DNA from 4 places in the Mesorhizobium sp. M0140 genome. Region 4 is predicted to be linked to each of the others. Evidence: riboswitches for the same ligand, from Rfam matches in the RefSeq annotation. Region 4 holds a riboswitch; each other region holds the start of a gene.
The links. A riboswitch is a leader RNA that binds a small molecule or an ion and turns the genes downstream of it on or off. The one in region 4 is predicted to bind cobalamin.
Positions count from the first base shown of each region.

Region 1: it holds a riboswitch for cobalamin, as region 4 does, so the genes downstream of both, metE (5-methyltetrahydropteroyltriglutamate--homocysteine S-methyltransferase) here and NKJ37_RS25725 (CbtB domain-containing protein) in region 4, are expected to answer to the same signal.
Region 2: it holds a riboswitch for cobalamin, as region 4 does, so the genes downstream of both, NKJ37_RS11875 (aromatic ring-hydroxylating oxygenase subunit alpha) here and NKJ37_RS25725 (CbtB domain-containing protein) in region 4, are expected to answer to the same signal.
Region 3: it holds a riboswitch for cobalamin, as region 4 does, so the genes downstream of both, bluB (5,6-dimethylbenzimidazole synthase) here and NKJ37_RS25725 (CbtB domain-containing protein) in region 4, are expected to answer to the same signal.

Region 1 is NZ_JAMYTM010000031.1:9,510-14,293, reverse strand. It holds gene NKJ37_RS25470 (alpha,alpha-trehalose-phosphate synthase (UDP-forming)) at 1-1,026, shown strand, start outside; cobalamin riboswitch at 1,595-1,796, shown strand; gene metE (5-methyltetrahydropteroyltriglutamate--homocysteine S-methyltransferase) at 1,892-4,243, shown strand; gene NKJ37_RS25460 (cytochrome-c peroxidase) at 4,686-4,784, opposite strand, start outside.
Region 2 is NZ_JAMYTM010000009.1:125,442-130,225, forward strand. It holds gene NKJ37_RS11860 (serine kinase) at 1-6, opposite strand, end outside; gene NKJ37_RS11865 (PqqD family protein) at 56-487, opposite strand; gene NKJ37_RS11870 (FAD-binding oxidoreductase) at 616-1,716, opposite strand; gene NKJ37_RS11875 (aromatic ring-hydroxylating oxygenase subunit alpha) at 1,742-2,989, opposite strand; cobalamin riboswitch at 3,105-3,306, opposite strand; gene NKJ37_RS11880 (DUF680 domain-containing protein) at 3,814-4,011, shown strand; gene NKJ37_RS11885 (DUF680 domain-containing protein) at 4,083-4,283, shown strand; gene NKJ37_RS11890 (DUF680 domain-containing protein) at 4,353-4,589, shown strand; gene NKJ37_RS11895 (ABC transporter ATP-binding protein) at 4,665-4,784, opposite strand, start outside.
Region 3 is NZ_JAMYTM010000001.1:343,401-348,184, forward strand. It holds gene NKJ37_RS01625 (hypothetical protein) at 1-809, shown strand, start outside; partial or broken gene bluB (5,6-dimethylbenzimidazole synthase) at 932-1,645, opposite strand; cobalamin riboswitch at 1,661-1,840, opposite strand; gene NKJ37_RS01635 (histone deacetylase family protein) at 1,962-2,888, shown strand; gene NKJ37_RS01640 (exodeoxyribonuclease VII small subunit) at 2,892-3,143, shown strand; gene NKJ37_RS01645 (DUF2277 domain-containing protein) at 3,255-3,521, shown strand; gene NKJ37_RS01650 (pirin family protein) at 3,561-4,481, shown strand; gene dxs (1-deoxy-D-xylulose-5-phosphate synthase) at 4,612-4,784, shown strand, end outside.
Region 4 is NZ_JAMYTM010000032.1:2-4,785, reverse strand. It holds gene NKJ37_RS25745 (MerR family transcriptional regulator) at 1-210, shown strand, start outside; gene NKJ37_RS25740 (methyltransferase family protein) at 463-939, opposite strand; gene NKJ37_RS25735 (heparan-alpha-glucosaminide N-acetyltransferase) at 936-1,934, opposite strand; gene NKJ37_RS25730 (MFS transporter) at 2,158-3,357, shown strand; cobalamin riboswitch at 3,423-3,619, shown strand; gene NKJ37_RS25725 (CbtB domain-containing protein) at 3,656-3,835, shown strand; gene NKJ37_RS25720 (CbtA family protein) at 3,851-4,645, shown strand.

The DNA.
Region 1 (4,784 bases), on a different contig from region 4:
CCCGAGTCTGACATGATGGAGCGCGTGCCCAATTCTGGCGAGCTAATGAAATGTATGCTCGAGTATGATCTGCTCGGTTTCCAGACCGACCGTGATGTGAGCAATTTCCTCGCCTGTGTCCAATCTCATTTGGGGCTGGAGAGCAAGAACGGGGTCGTTTTCTCGGACCATGGCCAGACGCAATGCCAAAATTTTCCTATAGGTATCGATCCGAAGCAATTCGAACAGTGTGCCGCAGATTCGCTTGAGGCGCAGAAAGCCTACATTTCGCAGTTGAAACTTGGCGGAGCAAAGCTAGTTATCGGCGTCGATCGGCTCGACTACACCAAGGGCATCGACAATCGGATTAAAGCTTTCGATCTGCTGGCAGTCGAGCCGCAACGTGTCTCGCTCTTGCAAATCGCAACTCCCTCACGTGGCGACATCCAAGCGTACAGCGAATATCGGCGCGACGTCGAAAGACTCGTCAATCAAGTCAACAACCGGCATGGCACGGACGAGTGGATGCCGATTATCTATGAGAACAGGTCGTTCACCCAAGCTGAGATAGCGGGTCTTTACAGAGCCGCGCGTGTTTGCGTTGTGACGCCGCTGCGCGATGGCATGAATCTTGTGGCGAAAGAATACATTGCTGCACAAGATCCGAGCGACCCTGGCGTTCTGGTGTTATCGAAGTTTGCCGGCGCGGCCGAAGACTTCGGCGAGGACGCCCTGCTGGTAAATCCGAGGCTCTCCGACGAGATAGCTACCGCGATCTCAAGAGCGGCCAGCATGCCGCGCGAAGAACGCATCCAACGCTGGCGGAGGATGATGGACAAACTTGAAGCGTATACGATCCACCATTGGTCAGCGGACTTCGTTCGGCAACTGGACAGCAGCCGGGTTACGGTCCCTGCGGATCACTTCCACTATGTTGGCTTGGGCTGGATCAGCGAGGCCCAAATGCCTTCGTATCGGACCGAGCCAGAATTGCACACCGCGCTGACGCGTGCACTGGATAAAAACTGGGTCCTGCCGATCGTATGATGCAGAATATGAAGCACGCGAGCTTTGCCTGCATTTGCGCATCCCTCAATGCAGAGCGCTTGGAGAGAGAGATACTTATCCTGACCGCCTGAATGCGGCTTAAGCGGCTTATCGGGACCACAGTCGGGCTTTGCATCAGACCCTTGAGCCAGGCTCCGTCAGTGTGGTCTCTTGCCGCCGAGCGGAGTCATCACGATTGCCTAGTCACCCGTGATGACGACTGGCGTGCCAATTCCCCTCGGACCACGGTTTGGCGCTCACTCCGAGAAAACCGCTTCTACCACGCACGCACGGCTTGCGGCCGCATCGTTAAACATCGCCACCAATGCGATCTTCTGCATTCTAATGACGTTGTCACGCGCTTGAAGTCTTGTCCGAAATCCTTCATCGGCGACCTGCGAGGGATGTCGCAGCCCGACAGGGATCCATTAGTTGGACAATGGTGGCAGCGGCGCAGCGCCGCCAATGGGCGACTGAATATTTCACAATGTTAGACAAGCGTAAAAACGAAATCACATAAGGACATAAACATTTCGTTATGCATCATTGACAAAAGAGCGGACTGCTGTGATTGTCTGCGTGTCGTGGTTCTCGCGTGCGGCGCTGCCGCAGCGGAGCTAAGAGGGAAGCCGGTGCAATGCCGGCGCTGCCCCCGCAACTGTTAGCGGCGAGCCAACCCCACTCATGTCACTGAGGCGAATACCCTCAGGAAGACGGGTAGAGGCTATGACCCCGCGAGCCAGGAGACCTGCCACGGCGAATTACGTCCACGGGCGGGGTGTCTCGGTGGCCGCTGCAAGCCGGCGTTCGTGCCGGCCTGCTAGCGCCTTCCTTGTCATCGACGCCCCAACCATCGGGGTATGACATGACTGACTCTCAGGAAATTCCTGTAGCAACGCTCGGCGTGCCGCGCTTCGGTCGTCGGCGAGAACTGAAATTCGCGCTTGAAAGCTACTGGTCCGGAACATCGTCCGCTGGCGACCTTCTCACGACGTCGAAGGCGCTCCGTGCCGCTAGCTGGGAAGAGCAGCGCGATCGCGGCGTGTCGAAAATCCCGTCGAACGACTTCTCGCTTTACGACCATGTGCTCGACACCGCAGCCATGGTTGGGGCCGTTCCATCCCGTTACGGCTGGAATAGCGGCGAGGTCCCACTTGACATCTACTTCGCAATGGCGCGCGGCAACCAGGGTCAGACGGAGGATTGTGGACACGCTGGTCACCAGGAGGAGGCTCATGGACCTGGTGTAACCGCGATGGAAATGACCAAGTGGTTTGACACCAACTACCACTACATTGTGCCGGAACTCGATGATGATCAGACGTTCGCCCTCTCGTCGTCGAAGCCGGTCGATTACTTCCTCGAGGCTAAAGCTCTCGGCATTCACACACGCCCAGTCATCCTTGGACCCATCACCTTCCTCAAGCTGGCGAAATCGCCTGCCGAGGGGTTCGGTCCCATCGCGCTCCTACCGCGGCTGCTGCCCGTTTACGAGCAAGTCCTGCAGAAGCTGAAGCTGTCGGGAGCCGACTGGGTGCAGATCGATGAGCCAGCGCTTGTCCTCGATCTGAACCCGAACGAACGAGCTGCGTTCGAATTCGCCTATGGCCAGCTGTCGAAAGCCGCGCCCGAGCTGAAGATCATGCTGGCTACGTATTTCGGGTCGCTGGGAGACAATCTCGAAACCGCGGTTTCTCTGCCCCTGGCCGGGCTGCATATTGATCTCGTGCGCGCTCCCGAGCAGCTGGAAACGGTGGGTCGGCTCGCTCCGAAGGATCTGGTGCTCTCGCTTGGCTTGATCGATGGCCGCAACGTCTGGCGTGCGAACCTGCCCGTCATTCTCGACCGCATCAAACCGATCGTCGCCGGCTGGCCCTTGGACCGCGTCGAGATCGCGCCTTCTTGCTCGATGCTGCATGTGCCGATTGATCTGCGCATGGAGACGGAACTCGACGCCGACATCAGGTCGTGGCTCGCCTTCGCGGCCCAGAAGACCGACGAGCTGGTCTTGCTGGCCCGGGCCCTGTCCCAAGGCAGGGATGCGGTGGCAGGCGCGTTGAAAGCGTCTGCCGAGGCTGCCGCCACGCGCGTGACATCCACGAGGATCCATGACCCGCTTGTTCAGGGGCGGATCGCTAGCATTGAGGACAGCGCGAAGCGACGAGAGAGCGCTTTTGGCGAGCGCTCCAGAGTCCAAGCCGGCTCACTCGGGCTGCCGCCGTTCCCGACGACGACCATCGGGTCCTTCCCGCAGACGCCGCAGGTACGCAAGGCGCGGGCCGCTCATGCGAAGGGCCAGCTGAGCTATGTCGACTATGAGACGTTCCTGAAGAAGGAGATCGAGGCTGCAATTCGCTGGCAGGAAGAGATCGGGCTCGACGTGCTGGTGCACGGTGAGTTCGAGCGAAACGACATGGTACAGCATTTCGGCGAGCAGTTGTCCGGCTTCGCGCTCACCCAGCATGCCTGGGTACAAAGCTATGGGTCGCGCTACGTGCGTCCCCCCATCATTTTCGGCGACGTATCGAGGCGCAATCCGATGACAGTGCGCTGGTGGCAATTCGCCCAGTCGCTTACGGAAAAGCCCGTGAAGGGAATGCTCACAGGCCCAGTCACCATTCTCAACTGGTCTTTTGTTCGCGACGACGTACCCCGCTCCGAAGCCTGCCGCCAGATCGCGCTCGCCATCCGCGACGAAGTGACGGATCTCGAAAGATCCGGCGCAAGGATGGTCCAGATCGATGAGGCCGCGTTTCGCGAAGGATTGCCACTGCGCCAATCTGACTGGAAAGTCTATCTCGACTGGGCTGTCGAATGTTTCCGGATCGCTTCAACGGGTGTAAAGGACGCGACTCAAATTCATACCCACATGTGCTATTCGGAGTTCAACGAGATCATTCACGCGATTGCTGGAATGGATGCGGATGTCATTTCGATTGAGACGTCGCGCTCGAAGATGGAACTGTTGGACGCCTTCACGAGCTCCAAATATCCGAACGAAATCGGTCCCGGCGTCTATGATATTCACTCACCACGCGTCCCGGAAGTCGGCGAGATTTCGGACTTAGTCATGCTTGCCCGCGAGCGACTGTCCGACGGCCAACTGTGGATAAACCCGGACTGTGGCCTCAAAACACGCAAATGGGAGGAGGTCCGCCCTGCCCTCATGAACATGGTCGCTGCAGCACGCGCGCTCCGGCAGAAAGTGCAGGCGTAAGGCTTCTCTTCCTCACCGTGTGGGGAGTTGCCGGTGGCGGATGTCGGCCGGGAATATGCCAAACCGATCACACTCTTGAAAATAAGCCACACGGCGAAAATGTGCAATTTTCCTTCGGCACGTGTCCTCATCCCGCAGAAATATAAATGTGACACCACGCTATAGTATTGGTCCTTGGGAACATACAGGCCCCGCGCCTCGAACAAATCGTACACACGTCGTTTCTCAAAGTAGACTGCTTGGCATGTTCGCTCAGGCGGCGACAATATATGATGCTGCGCGTCTGTCCGCTTCCCCAGTTGATTTGCGCAGACTACGGGCGAGGTGGCACGTTTCGGGTATTGCTAGCCTCCCGCCAATTCGGAGATGGATGTGGCAATTCGTGTGGCCCAAGTAAAAGCCGCAATCATTTTCGATTGCGACGTCCGCAGCCAGTTGGCCTTTATTTTCCTGAGATCTGCGTTACAGGCCGGGGCGTTGTCGCCGTTTCGGAGGGTAAGATGGGATAGGCGACCTCGGGTGCCTCTCCGGTCAGCGAGTT
Region 2 (4,784 bases), on a different contig from region 4:
CGGCATGGGTTTGCCTGTTCCGGAGCTGTCCGGCAACGAGAACCTGATGGGCGCTTCAGTTGGCTTGCTTCACCGCGGGCCAGCCGAGGGGCTCCTCGACCTCGTGGATGGGATCGACGACAATGAGATCGGCGAGATCGTCATGGATGTCGACCTTGAGGGGCTCTCTGGCAGCGGCGAGCTGAGCCAGCAATTCGCTTGGAACCGGTCTTGCCATGCCATCGGTTACGGCCGCCAGCAAACCGAATTCGAGCAATTGTGAAACAAAGCCGTCAATCGCGGCGGCATCGAGGGCGCCAATTCCGGTCGCGGCGCCGACCAGTTCGGAGGCAGGCACGCCGGACGACAGTGCATCCCAAAGTCTGCTGCCTGAATCAGAGAAGCCGAAATATTTGCCCGTGGTCAGGTCAAGAACGACGGCTTCGCCGTCGAAGGATTCAAAGACGATATCCTTGCTGGCAATGGCATAGATGCCGGATTGTCGCATGTTTGCTCCCCCGCCGAGCAGGCCGCGGAGATGATCTTCGGGCCTTACGGTCAACCCCACCGTTGCAGGCGTCTAACCATTTGCAGGGTTTTTGGCAAGATGGCGCAGACTCGGGCGAGCGCAGCCGGTCACGCTTCGATTTCAAGCGCAGAAAGCGGCTTCGAGCAACAGGCGAGGATAAAGCCGTCCTCGATTTCGTGATCGAGGATGCCGCCATTGTGACTCATCTCGACGTCGCCCGCGACCTTCCTCACCTTGCAGGTGCCGCACAGGCCGAACTCGCAGGCGGCGGGAATCCGCACCCCAGAGGCGCGTGCCGTCTGCAGCACGGTCTGGCCGGCGACGCATTCGGCATCGACATCGGAAAGCGAAAACCGGATCGGCGTCACGGCCTCGACGGCAACGGCGGCGCCGTCTTCCGGCAGTGGCGAGAACGGCGCCTGGATCTCCTCCACGGCAGGCGCCGCAAAGCTTTCCTGATGGTATTTCGCCATGTCGAAGCCGGCGGCGTTCAGCATGCCGCGCACGGCGCGCATGAAGGGATCGGGGCCGCAGCAGAAGATCTCGCGCTCACGGAAATCGGGCGCCAGCAATGGCAGCCGGATCGCGTCGATGCGGCCTATATGGCCGAACCAGCCCTCGCGGCTCGACCGCTCCTCGATCATGAAGCCGAGCGACAGGCCGGGCATGCGGCTGCCGAGCAGCTCGAGTTCCTTGCGGAAAATGATCTCTTCCGGGCGGCGCGCACAGTTGACGAAGCCGACATCTGTCCATGGCGCACAGTCGTTCAGCCAGCGCAGCATCGACATCATCGGCGTCACGCCGGAGCCGGCCGAAATGAACAGATATTTGGCCGCCGGGTGGCTGTGTAGCGAGAAGTCGCCGGTCGGCCCATAGGCCTTGACGTGCGAGCCCGGCGTCAGATGGTCGAACATCCAGCGCGTACCGGTGCTGCCCGCCTGCGCCTTGACCGTCACCGCGATTGAGAACGGCCGCGACGGCGAGGACGACAGCGTGTAGGTGCGCATCAGCGGCCCGTCCGATGTCGGTAATTCCAGCGTCACGAACTGGCCCGGTTTGTAGCGGAACCAGGTCTGGTTGTCGGAGCGGAAGGTGAAGGTCTTCACGTCAGGCGCTTCGTCACTGACGCCGATCACTTCCAGCACCTGCAGCCTGTCGTTCCAGGGCGTCATCTGGTCGAGATGGCGATAGAGGCCAAGGTCCGTCATCGCATTCATCCTCTTGTCCCCTGGGCTAGGCGACGCTGCGCAGGGCCGGCCGGTCGCCTTCTGCAAGGCGCGGTCCGATGAACGACGCGTACCACTCGACGAACTGGATCACGCCGCCCTCATGCAGCTCCGAATAGGGGCCTGGTTCGTAGGCCGGCGACAAGATGCCGAAGGCGTTTTCCTCGACGATGCGACGGTCCTGGTCGTTGGTCTCGGTCCAGACATGGGTGAGCTCAGCGAGATCGTAGTCGACGCCTTCGACCGCATCCTTGTGGACGAGCCATTTTGTCGTCACCGCGGTTTCCGTGGCACTGATCGGCAGCACGCGGAAGGTGACGGCATGGTCGCCGAGGATATGGTTCCAGGTTGTCGGATAATGATAAAGCAGCAAGGAGCCGATGCGGTCGGTTGGAACGCTCTCGGACAGGTTCTTCTGGACCGCCCGTTTTCCCGTCATGGTGTAGCTGACGGCATCGCGCAGCAGCGGCGCGCGGGTGGCGCGGTACTGCCCTGCCGGATCGATGCGGAATTTGCTCGGCAGGCCTGATGCCTCGCATTTGGCCCAGTGCGCGACCATTTCAGGGTCGCTGTCGGCGCCATTGACGCCGGTCACGGTCGGAGCCTCGGGGAAGGTCTTGCACAGCTCAGGATGATTGGTGGCGCAGTGATAGCACTCGCGGTTGTTTTCCCAGACCAGCTTCCAGTTGCCCTTCTCGACGATCGTGCTCTCGAAGGCGATCTTTGCTTCACGCAACCGGTGCGGCAAAAGATAGGGTTCGATCATCGCCCGCATCGGCGCGAAATCCGCCGGCTCCTTGGCCAGACAGATGAAGATGTAGCCGCCGACGCTCTCGCAGGCGACCGGCTTCAGGCCGAAATCACTCTTGTCGAAACCGTCGGCCATCTGGCGGGCAAACAGCAGGCGGCCGTCCAGCTCATAGGTCCACTGATGATACGGGCAGACGAGCTTTGCCGCCGTACCCTTTTCCGCGTTGCACACGCGGCTGCCGCGATGGCGGCAGGAATTGTGGAAGGCGTTGATCTTGCCGTGCTGGTCGCGGACAAGGACGACCGGGTAGTCGCCGATCTGCACGGTGATGTAGCTGCCCGGCTTCGGCAGTTCGCAATCATGGCCGATGAACAGCCAGTCGCGATACCAGATCAACTCCATGTCGAGCTTGAAGTAGTCTGGATCGGTGTAGAAGGGCTGCTCCAGTGAAAAGCCTTGCCGGCGGCTGTTCAATAGCCTCAGCATGTCGTTGCGGGTATCCATGTCCTGTCCTCGTTTCTAAGGACTGAACTGGTGGTGATGGAGGAAGGATTGAAACGCAGACCGGCTAGGTGCCAGACATGCGCTATCCACCTCTTGACCGCCCACCGCGATCAGTCGAGTCTAACAATCTCGGGCTGGTTTCCGGGCTCTGGAGTTGTCCTTGCGGACCATCGCGACACCTTCCCAGGCAGTTGCCCAGTGGTCTCCCGTTGCGACTTGAACTCCACCACCGTTGCGGGGGCAGCGCCGGATTCTGACCGGCTTCCCAATTCTCCGCCTCGTCGTCACGAAGCGGCACCTGAGATGGTATGATCTAACCACGATCGGGGGCGCGCCGTCGGCATGAAAACGACATCGTATCCATGCGGCGCGACACGGCATGCGAACGTTCCCGCAGACCGTCGCGGGCTGAAATCCACCTCCCGGATGGCCATTTTGCCGGCTGCGATATCCCCGAATCGGATCCCTTGGCGGGGTCAAAAAAGGTTAACGGTTTCGAAAAGTGACTATTAGCTCGACCTAAAATCGAACCGAACGGTTCGTTTCTGTTGACGGTGCGTGCAGGACGGTGTGAACGCTGGGCCTCTGAAACAGTCGGTGATCCATCCAGCGGTTACATCTAACATGCTGATATAAAGAAGAAAAATATACCCGTAGATTCCCTTGGCACAATTTCAAGGTGTGGATTCATGGTCCACACGGAACAACTTCGTGATTGGAAAAGGCGGGGTTGCCCTCCCACATCGGGGCTGTCCGAACGACGCGATTTCATTTCCAAGACACCCCGCTAGACGGACGGAAAAAGACGATACTGGAGTACAAAAATGAAAAAGATCATTCTCACTGCCGCAGCCCTTCTGGCCATTTCCGGCAGCGCCTTCGCTGGTAGCGACCACTACGGTTCGAACGCCGCGGCAGCCACTGCTGTCGACAGCTCGTACACCGCTTCGACCAAGAAGTCGGAACCGGCTGCTCAGGCGCCTGCCCAGGGTGCTGACCGCAACCTCTTCGGCAACAACTAACAGCCGATTCCCAGTCGACGGCGGGCGCGCCCGCCGCCCTGGCGAAATTCAGACATTCAGGAGTATTTAAGATGAACAAGATCCTCATTGCTGCCGCCGCCGTTCTGGCCATCTCCGGCAGCGCTTTCGCCGGCAGCGACAACTACGGTTCGAACGGCTCCAACCAGCCTGCCGCCGCAGTGGACCAGTCGTACACGGCTTCCACCAAGACCTCGGAACCGGCTGCCCAGACGCCCGCTCAGGGCAGCGACCGTAACCTCTTCGGTCGCTAACAGCCAATTTCGCAAGCGACGGCAGCTGTGTCTGCCGTCCTGGCGAAATCCAGAATTCAGGAGATTAAAATGAACAAGATCCTTATTGCTGCCGCCGCCGTTCTGGCCATCACCGGCAGCGCGTTCGCCGGCAGCGACAACTTTGGCTCCAACGGCGCCAATCAGCCTGCGGTTACTTCGGTTGACAGCGCGCATACGAGCTCGGTCCGCAACAGCGGTGGCCTCGTCGAGAAGCTGCTCAATTCGTCGGGCGACGTAGAGAAGTCCGCCCCTCAGGGCAGCGACCGGAATCTCTTCGGCCGCTAACGCCGAAGCTGATCTTCAAAACAGGGCGGTGGGCCAAGCCCGCCGCCCTGTTTGCATCCGAGATTTGGTCCCGACTCAGGCCGCTTTCGCTTCCGCTTCATGAAGGGCAAACGACCGCCCATCGGTGTCGAAGATATGCAGGTCCTCGCCATTGGCGCTCAGCCGCAATGTCGAACCACGCTTGACCTCGACATT
Region 3 (4,784 bases), on a different contig from region 4:
TGTCCTTTGCCCTGTGGGGCGGCGTGGTCGGGTTCGGCATCGTCTCGATCGCGGTCTACTGGATCCGCGAATACATCCTCTATATCGTCAAGGCCGGCCACATCGCCGTCATGGTTCATCTGATCGACGGCCGCGACATTCCCGGCGGTCAGGACCAGATCGCCTACGCCAGGGATGTCGTCACCCAGCGTTTTGCCGAAGCCAACATCCTTTTCGTCGTCGACCAACTCGTCAAGGGTGCCATCCGTGCCATCACCGGCCTGCTCGGCGGTATCGCCGCCTTCCTGCCGATACCAGGCCTGAGCGGCCTGGTCTCCTTCATCAACACGGTGATCCGTCTGTCGCTGACCTATGTCGACGAGATCATCCTCGGCTACAACATCCGCATCAATTCAGCCTCGCCCTTCGAGACGGCGCGCCAAGGCGTCGTGCTCTATGCCCAGAACGGCAAGGTCATGGTCAAGAACGCCGTCTGGCTGGCGGTCATCATGTGGGGCATGTCGTTCATCATCTTTCTGATCATGCTGGCGCCTGCCGGTGCGATTCTGTTCCTGATGCCTGGCCAACTCGCCGGCTGGGCTTTTGTGCTCGCCATCGTCTTCGCCTGGGCATTCAAGGCGGCGTTCATCGAGCCTTTCGCCATCGCCTGCCTGATGCAGGTCTATTTCAAGACCATCGCGGGCCAGGTGCCCGATCCGGCTTGGGACGCCCGGCTGGCCGAGGCATCGTCGAAGTTCAGGGAGCTCAAGGACAAGGCGCTCGCCTCCTTCGGCGGTTCGCGCTGGGATACGGCCGGCGCCACACCCTGATCGGCTGGGCGGGTGGTGTCTGGTGCGGCAGAAACGGTGTTGAGGCGCGCCACGGTGGATTTGAGCTGTGTCTCGCCTTGCCCGGAAAAGGTCTCGCTCATGATCAGCTCCGGCAGCGGCAGCCGCCGTCCCCAGCCATGCGTTTCAAGGTCCGGTTTGGGAGCGAACTCGGAAACACGGCCGACGCAGAGATAGGCGATCGGCGTTACGTGGTCCGGAATGGCCAACAGCCGCTTCAGCGCCTCAGCCTCGATGATGCTGACCCAGCCGACACCAACACCCTCGGCACGCGCGGCCAGCCAGAAATTCTGCACCGCGCAGACCGTGCTGTAGAGATCCATCTCCGGATTGTGCCAGCGTCCCAGCGGCGAACCCTTCGAGCGCTGCCGGTCGCAGGTGATGCAGATGTTGAGCGCGCTCTCGCAGATGCCTTCCAGCTTTAGCTTGCGATAGAGCGCCTGTTTTTCCGCCTCGATCGCCGGCAGTTCCTGCTCGCGCGCGGCCAGGAACAGGTCGCGCACCTCCGCCCGTCGTTTGACGTCGCGAATGACAATGAAATTCCATGGCTGCATGAAGCCGACCGATGGCGCGTGATGGGCGGCAAGCAGCAGCCGTGCCAGCACGTCGTCATCGATCGCGGTGGGCAGGAAATGGCTGCGCACGTCGCGCCGCGTGAACATGGCGCGGTAGACCGCATCGCGCGCATTCTGGTCAAATCCATCGTCAATGGCAGCGGTCATGTGTTCCGGCATCGCTTGTCCCCTTGCGATTGCAGATTCAAAACTGACAGAGCGTACTTTGTGCGTCCAAGTAGACGCACGTCGCTCTGATGCCATCCGCCTGACCACGCGGATGACAATGCCTGCCAGGCCGGTCTTCTGGCTCGGGATCAACCCGCGTCCGGTGCCTTCCCGTCATCGACAGTGGCATTTACCGGCGCGGTCCCCCTCACAGCGTTGGGCACGCCACGGAATTCAACCGTGTTCCCGATTCTCCCGCTTGCGGCGGGCACCAGGCAGTACCAGGGACCTTACGCCGAAGCGCCCGCGGGGCCAATGCCTGCGGCGACGCGAATGGACGCAGTCGCGATTTTCCCCAGTCATCGGCCGCCCGTGCATGGCCTTTGTCGATCCGGGTCACTAGATTAGGACGATGACCACCCGTCTCTACACCCATCCGATCTTCCTCGAGCATCTCACGCCGCCCGGACATCCCGAGCGGCCCGACCGCTTACGCGCCATCGAGCGCGTGCTCGACGACGAAGCCTTTGCCGGGCTCGATCGTATTCAGGCGCCGGAAGGCGACGAGGCCACCATCCTCTACGCGCATCCCGCCGATTTCGTCGCCCGCGTGCGCGCCGCCATCCCCGACGAGGGGATTGCCCGCATCGATGCCGACACCACTGCCAGCCCGAAGAGCTGGCAAGCGGCGATCACCGCGATCGGCGCCGCCAACGCCGCCGTCGATGATGTCTTTTCGGGCCGCGCCGACAACGTCTTCGTCGCCGCCCGGCCGCCCGGCCATCATGCCGAAAAGACCACGGCGATGGGCTTTTGCCTGTTCAACACGGCGGCGATCGCGGCGCGTTATGCGCAGAAGAAACACGGTGTCGAGCGCGTTGCCGTCGTCGACTGGGACGTGCATCACGGCAATGGCACGCAGGATATTTTCTGGGACGATCCGTCGGTGCTCTATTGCTCGACACACCAGATGCCGCTTTATCCCGGCACCGGAGCGAAGACCGAAACGGGCGCCGGCAACATCGTCAACGCACCGCTGGCGCCGCAGACCGGCAGCGAAGTGTTTCGCGATGCCTTCCTGTCGCGCGTCCTGCCCGCGCTCGACAATTTCGCGCCCGACCTGATCATCATTTCGGCGGGGTTCGACGCGCACCACCGCGATCCGCTGGCCGAGATCAATCTGACCGAGGATGATTTCGACTGGGCGACCGGCCAGCTGATGCAGCGCGCGGCACGCCACAGCGGCAACCGGCTCGTCAGCCTGCTCGAGGGCGGCTACGATCTGCAGGGATTGGCATTTTCGGTCGCCGCCCATGTCGGGCGACTGATGAAAGGATGAATGATGGCCGATGAGACCAACGAAGACGTCAAGGCGATGAGCTTCGAGCAGGCACTCGATGCGCTGGAGAAGATCGTCGATGATCTGGAGCGTGGCGACGTGCCGCTCGACCAGTCGATCAAGATCTATGAGCGTGGTGAGGCGCTGAAGGCGCATTGCGACCGGCTGCTGAAGGCCGCCGAGGACAAGGTCGAGAAGATCAGGCTGTCGCGCGACGGCAAGCCGGTTGGAACGGAGCCACTCGACGCGGATTGAGGCTCGGTCCGAACGATGGCCTCGCCTCACCGGTTTTTGGACATGATCATGATCGAGGATATAACTCGTTCCGATTGAAACAGCTCAAGGACAAGAGGAGATACGGAAGCGATGTGCAGAAACATCAAGACCCTGTTCAATTTTGATCCGCCGGCAACCAATGACGAGGTGCGCGACGCGGCTCTTCAGTTCGTCCGCAAGCTGAGCGGAACCACGCGACCCTCGAAGCAGAACCAGCACGCCTTCGACCATGCCGTCGAAGCCATCGCCGCCTCGGCGCGCGAACTGCTCGATTCCCTGGAAACCCACCAGCATCCGCGTAATCGCGAAGAGGTGGCGGCCAAGCTGCGGGCAAAGGCGGCGATCCGCTTTGCCTGATGCGGCCAGGCGGCCTTCGACCACCGACAAGGAGAGTCGATGAGCTTCTTCCCCGGGAAAGACCCTGAGGCAGGCGATGCCTTCGCCAGCGATCAGATCGAATTGATGGTCATACCCAACGCCAAGGATATCGGCGGTTTTCAGGTGCGCCGTGCCCTGCCGACGGCAAAAAGGCGGCTGGTGGGGCCTTTCATCTTCTTCGACCGCATGGGGCCCGCGGTCCTGCGCGCCGGTCAGGCACTGGATGTCCGTCCGCATCCGCATATCGGCCTGTCGACGGTCACCTATCTGTTCGACGGCAAGATCCGGCACCGCGACTCACTCGGCACCGAAATGGTCATTCAGCCCGGCGACGTGAATTTGATGACCGCCGGCCGCGGCATCGTCCATTCGGAGCGTACACCGGAGGAACTGCGTGGCGCGCCGATGTCGGTATCCGGCCTGCAGACATGGCTGGCGCTGCCGGACGACAAGGAAGAGGTGGCACCGGTTTTCGAGAATACCGCAGCGCTTCGGCTTCCCGAGATCGAAGCCGAAGGCGTCAACGGGCGCCTCATCATCGGCGATTTCCAGGGACTGCGGTCCCCGGTCAGGGCCGACACGGAGACGCTCTACGCCGACCTGCGCCTGGCGCCCGGCGCCAGCGTGAAAATCCCTGCTAATGCGGAAGAACGCGCCATCTATACGCTGGAAGGCGAGGTCTCAATTTCGGGTGATGTATTCCCAGCCGAACGGCTGCTGGTGTTCCGTCCCGGTGACGAGATCGTCGTGTCGTCGCAGACCGGGGCGCATTTCATGCTGTTCGGCGGCGCCTCTCTTGGTTCGAAGCGTTACATCTGGTGGAATTTCGTCTCGTCGTCCAAGGAGCGCATCGAACAGGCGAAAGAGGAATGGAAGACGGGCCGCTTCGACATCGTTCCCGGAGACGAGGAAGAGTTTATTCCGCTGCCGGAAAGCTGATGCCCTGTCACCCAAAAGTGGCAGAACGAAATGCATAGACAAAAGACTAGGGCCTGATCCGCGTCACTGACACACATTTACTTTCGCCGGCCGGCGGCCTATTCGCCCATCAACCGAAAGCCCGAGCACCGTGAACGCAACGCCGCATACGCCGCTTCTCGACAAGGTCCGCATCCCGGCCGACCTGCGCACGCTTGCCGAAAGTGAACTGCCGCAATTGGCGTCCGAGCTTCGCGCCGAGCTGGTCGACGCCGTGTCCCGCACGGGTGGTCATCTGGGCGCAGGGCTTGGCGTGGTCGAGCT
Region 4 (4,784 bases):
TTCTCGATCAACGAAATCCGCGAAATCATCCAGATGTACAGGGAGCCGCCCGGCGAAGTCGGCCAGCTCAACCTGATGATCAAGCGCATCGAGGAAAAGCGCGAGGATCTCCGGCAGAAGCGCCGCGACCTCGAGGAGACGCTGGCTGAACTCGACCAGGCCGAGGAGTCTTGTGTGGAGCGGCTGGTCGAGCTTGGCGTGAATACCTGAGCGGACTGGATTCTATCGCGCGTTAGCGTTCGGAATGAGCGGAAACGTCTATTCCTTCTGCAATGCACCGCGACGGCGCAGAACTTTGCTCCGCTGCACTCCTAGACCGAGGTCACGGCATGGATCCTAGGGTCTCCGCGACGGAGCTGCGCTCCTGCTTCGCCCTAGGATGACGAAGTTCGCAAGACTTAGGCTAATCGCCGAAGTGTGCACCTGTCAAAACCTCTCCGCGATGGAAACCGGAGCGCCAGCTCAAATCCAGCGGCGCACGCGTTTCGCGTAGTCGCGGTATTTCTTGCCGAATTTTGCCGCCAGCATCTTTTCCTCGCCTTCGATCGCCATTTTTTGCGTGGCATAGGCGGCGATGAAGGCGAGCGGCAGGAACCACACGATGCCCGAGACAAAGGCGACGCCGATCAACAGCAGGGTGTTGGCCAGATACATCGGATTGCGGGTGATGCCGAAGGGACCCGTGGTGACCAGGTGATCGGGCACAGCGTTCGGGTTCAGCGTGGTCTTGGCGCGGACCATGGTGCGGATCGCGGTGACCCAGAGCGCTGCAACGGCAAGCAGCACCACCCAGCCGGCGGCGAAAAGAATGTCGCCCAGGAGGTCACCGATCCAGGGCAGGGGATAGAGCAGGCCCAGCGCGATGCTGATGGCGATGGCGGCGGTGTAGATCAGCGGCGGCCACGGTATGAGCCCCGGCTTCGGCTGGTTCTCGGTCATTTGACCCCTTCCTCCATCAACTTGCTGTCCGTCTTGGCGGTACACATGCCGGCGAGATCGGACAGATGCGTCTTCCATTCCGCAGTCTGGTCGTTGTTGTAGAGCCGATCAAGCGTCGCCTCGCCCTCGAGCGTATCGAGCATGCAGACACAGTAGCTCGTACAGAACTCGGTGTCGCGCGACTGCTCGCAGGACAGCTGGCAGGTTTTGAGGAAATTCACCTGCGGGGTTTCGACCTGCGCCGGCATGATCTGCGAGAACAGCCAGACGCAGCCGATCAGCAATGGCTGGTGGATCAGGTAGAACGCCAGGCTGTGCCGGCCGATAAAGACCAGCGGGTTGGCCCAGCGACCGGGCGCCAATTCGGCAAGCCGGGTAAGCACGCCTGAACCGGCGGCGAGTTTCGTCACCGCGATGCCCGCAAGCACGGCGCCGAACCATGGAAACAACGGAACGTAGTCGTTGGAGCGTGGATTGTTCGCCGACAGGCCTACCCACCACAGCCATGGGTGATCGAACGCCTCGAGGCGCAGATAGACAGGCGCCGCAATGACGAGCGCGGCGACGACAAGCGTCAGCAGTGCCGGCAGCCGCAGAAAGGCGAGGCCGAGCAGGCTGGCCAGCGCGATCTCGTGCAAAATGCCGAAGAAGATGAATCCATCCGGCGTGGCGATACGGGTGACGACCGATATCGCGATCGCGGCTCCGGCGACCATGGCGAACCGCTTCCAGAAGCCGTTCCAGCGGATTTGTCGGCCATGGGCGAGATACAGGCTGACGCCGACCAGGAACAGGAAGGTCGAAGCGATGCCGCGCGCGTAGATCTTCCACCAGCCGAAGGCGGTCAGGCCGGGATCGGTGTAGCCGAAGAACTCCAGGTCCCAGGTGAAATGGTAGCTTGCCATGGCGATCAGCGCGATGCCGCGCACGATGTCGATGGCGACGATGCGCTTTGGTCGATCCTGAACGGGTGCGGTCGGCGTTTGGATGCTCATGGTCTCGCATTCTGATTCAGCCCCGCTGGAGGACTATCACGGTTGCCCCGCACAAAAGAAGACCGGCAATCCTGCCGATAACGCCGGATCGGCCGCGGCATTGGGCCAGTGCCGGGAAGCCTTTGGCCGGCTTCGCTTTTGCCGGATGCACGTCGGTTTCCTCTTATTGGCACTGGGGTCGCCACGTCAGATTTCACCCGGTGAATCTGCTTCGGGGAAAGCAATGTCCACCCATGTGCGCCATCCGATCTGGCTGCCGGCTCTCAAGGCCGCGGACGCGCGCACCTTCGCGTCGCTCTATGCGGTTGAATCCTTCGCCCGCGCCACGGTGTCGAGCGTCATCCCGATCCAGGCCTACGAGATACTGCACAACGAGCAGATCGTGTCGATGCTCTACACAGTCGTGGCGATGCTCGGCCTGTCGGTGACATTGTTCATGCCGATGCTGATCCGCCGTTTTGCCCGCCGCTGGGTCTACACATCAGGCGCCTGCCTGCTGGCCGTCGGCTCGCTGTTCTTCGTCACCGACACGCTCGCCGGGCAACTGGCCGGCATGCTGTGCCGGGTGATGGGCGCCAGCGCGCTGTCGATCACGCTCAACCTCTACATCATGGACCACATCCGCAAGACCGACTTCATGCAGGCCGAATCGCTGCGCATGGCGTGGTCGATGCTGGCCTGGACCGGTGGGCCGACGCTCGGCATCTTCCTCTACACGCGCTTCGGCATCTATGCCGCGCATGGTGCGGTCGCGGTGTTCGCGTTTGCCCTGCTGGCGCTGTTCTGGACCTACCGCCTCGGCGACAACCAGTCCATCCGTCCGGGCAAGACGCGCCCTGTCAATCCGCTCGCCAATATCGGCCGTTTCGTCGCGCAGCCCAGGCTCAGACTGGCCTGGCTGATTGCCTTCGGCCGCTCCTGCTTCTGGACGACGTTCTTCGTCTATGGGCCGCTGTTCATGGTCATCACGGGCGAGGGCAAGCTGGCCGGTGGCCTGCTGGTTTCGGCCGGCAACGCGCTGTTGTTCATGGCGATTTTCTGGGGCAAGGCAGGAAAGCGCTTTGGTGGCCGCGGAACCATGACATTTGCCTATTTCGCCATGTCAGCCGCGCTGCTGGCGGCGGGCTTCGTCGGCGAAACCGTGCCGTTGCTTACCGGCGCCTTCCTGCTCTGTGGTGCCTTCTTCACCATTGCGCTCGACGCCCTCGGCTCGACCGCCTTCATGCGCTCGGTGCGCTCCTATGAAAGATCTCAGATGGCAGCGGTCTACCGCACCTATCTCGACTTTTCCGAGTTGACGCCGCCGCTGGTCTATTCGGTGGCGCTGGCCTTCTTCGGCCTGGGCTCGGTGTTCGTCACGCTCGGCCTGCTGGCGGCGGTCTGCGGCTTTGTGACGTGGCGCTATCTGCCGAAATCACTTTGACCTTCATGGCGCATTCGCAATGGTCACCGGCGGAATTTGGTTTGCCGGAAGCGAGGATTCTGCCTATAGTCACCGGTGTCGCCGGTTCCATTTTGGAGCCAAGAGGGAATGCGGTGAGGGCGAATTTCGCCCAATGCCGTGGCTGCCCCCGCAACTGTGTGCGGTAGTCCTCTCCATAAACCACTGAGGATTTTTTCTTCGGGAAGGTGGGGAAGGACGCTGATCCGTGAGCCAGGAGACCTGCCGGCGACAGGAAACTGACTTCGATGCCCTCGGGTGGAGGGCGAAAGGACAAGACATGACTACCGCTTCCGTCTCCCTCGGCGCCTCCGTCTCCTCGCAGTCGCGCTTCATGCAGCTCGCGCTTGCCGCGCTGCTCGGCATTTTCGTGATGGGCTTTGTCGGCTTCTCGCATATCGATGCCGTCCATAATGCGGCTCACGACTATCGCCATTCGATGGCGTTTCCCTGCCACTGACGAGGGGCTGACATCATGAATCTGTTTCGCAACGTCGTGTTCATCGCGGCGATCGCAGGGCTCGTGGCCGGCGTCGTCCTCGCCTGCCTGCAGGCCTATGCCACCGTGCCGCTGATCCTGAAGGCGGAAGTTTACGAACAGGCGGGCGGCGGGCATCACCATGACCATGGCGCTCCGGCCGCAACGGATAGCAATGCCATGAGCACAACTGCTCCGGCGGGAGATGCGATGAGCTCTGCTGCCCCGGCTGCGGCGGAAGCCGCTCCGGCAGACGAAGGTTGGGCGCCGGCAGACGGTTTCGAGCGTTTCGCCTTCAGCGTGCTTGCCAATATCGTCACCGGCATCGGCTTCGCCTTGATCCTGGTCGCGGTCTCCGAATTCGCCGGCGGCATCGGTGGCTGGCGCCAGGGCGTGTTCTGGGGCCTTGCCGGCTTTGCCGTGTTCACGCTGGCACCGGGCCTCGGCCTGCCGCCGGAATTGCCTGCCATGCCGGCCGCCGATCTCACCCAGCGGCAGATCTGGTGGTGGGCAACGGTGGCGGCAACCGCTGCCGGTCTCGGCCTGATCGCGTTCCGCAAGTCGCTGCCGCTGGCGATCCTTGCCGTCTTTTTGATCGTCGCACCGCATGTTGTCGGTGCACCGCAGCCCGACAGTTACGAGACGGCGATTCCGGAAGGGCTGCATCACCAGTTCGTGGTGGCGGTGACCGTGACCAACCTCGTGTTCTGGCTGGTGCTCGGCGCGGTCGTCGGTGTGGTGCGTGGCCGCTTCACCGGCACCGCGACCAGCCTGCGCGACAGCTTTGCCTGATCGCAAGACACTGACCTTCCTCATCGGCGGTGGGGGGCCGCGGCGGCAGGGCCACGCCGGCAGGATGGATTGGCCGCAGGCGGCGCCGCCGGCGCCAGTGGCCGCCGGGGCGCCGGAAAAATATCCAGATGGTCGGAGC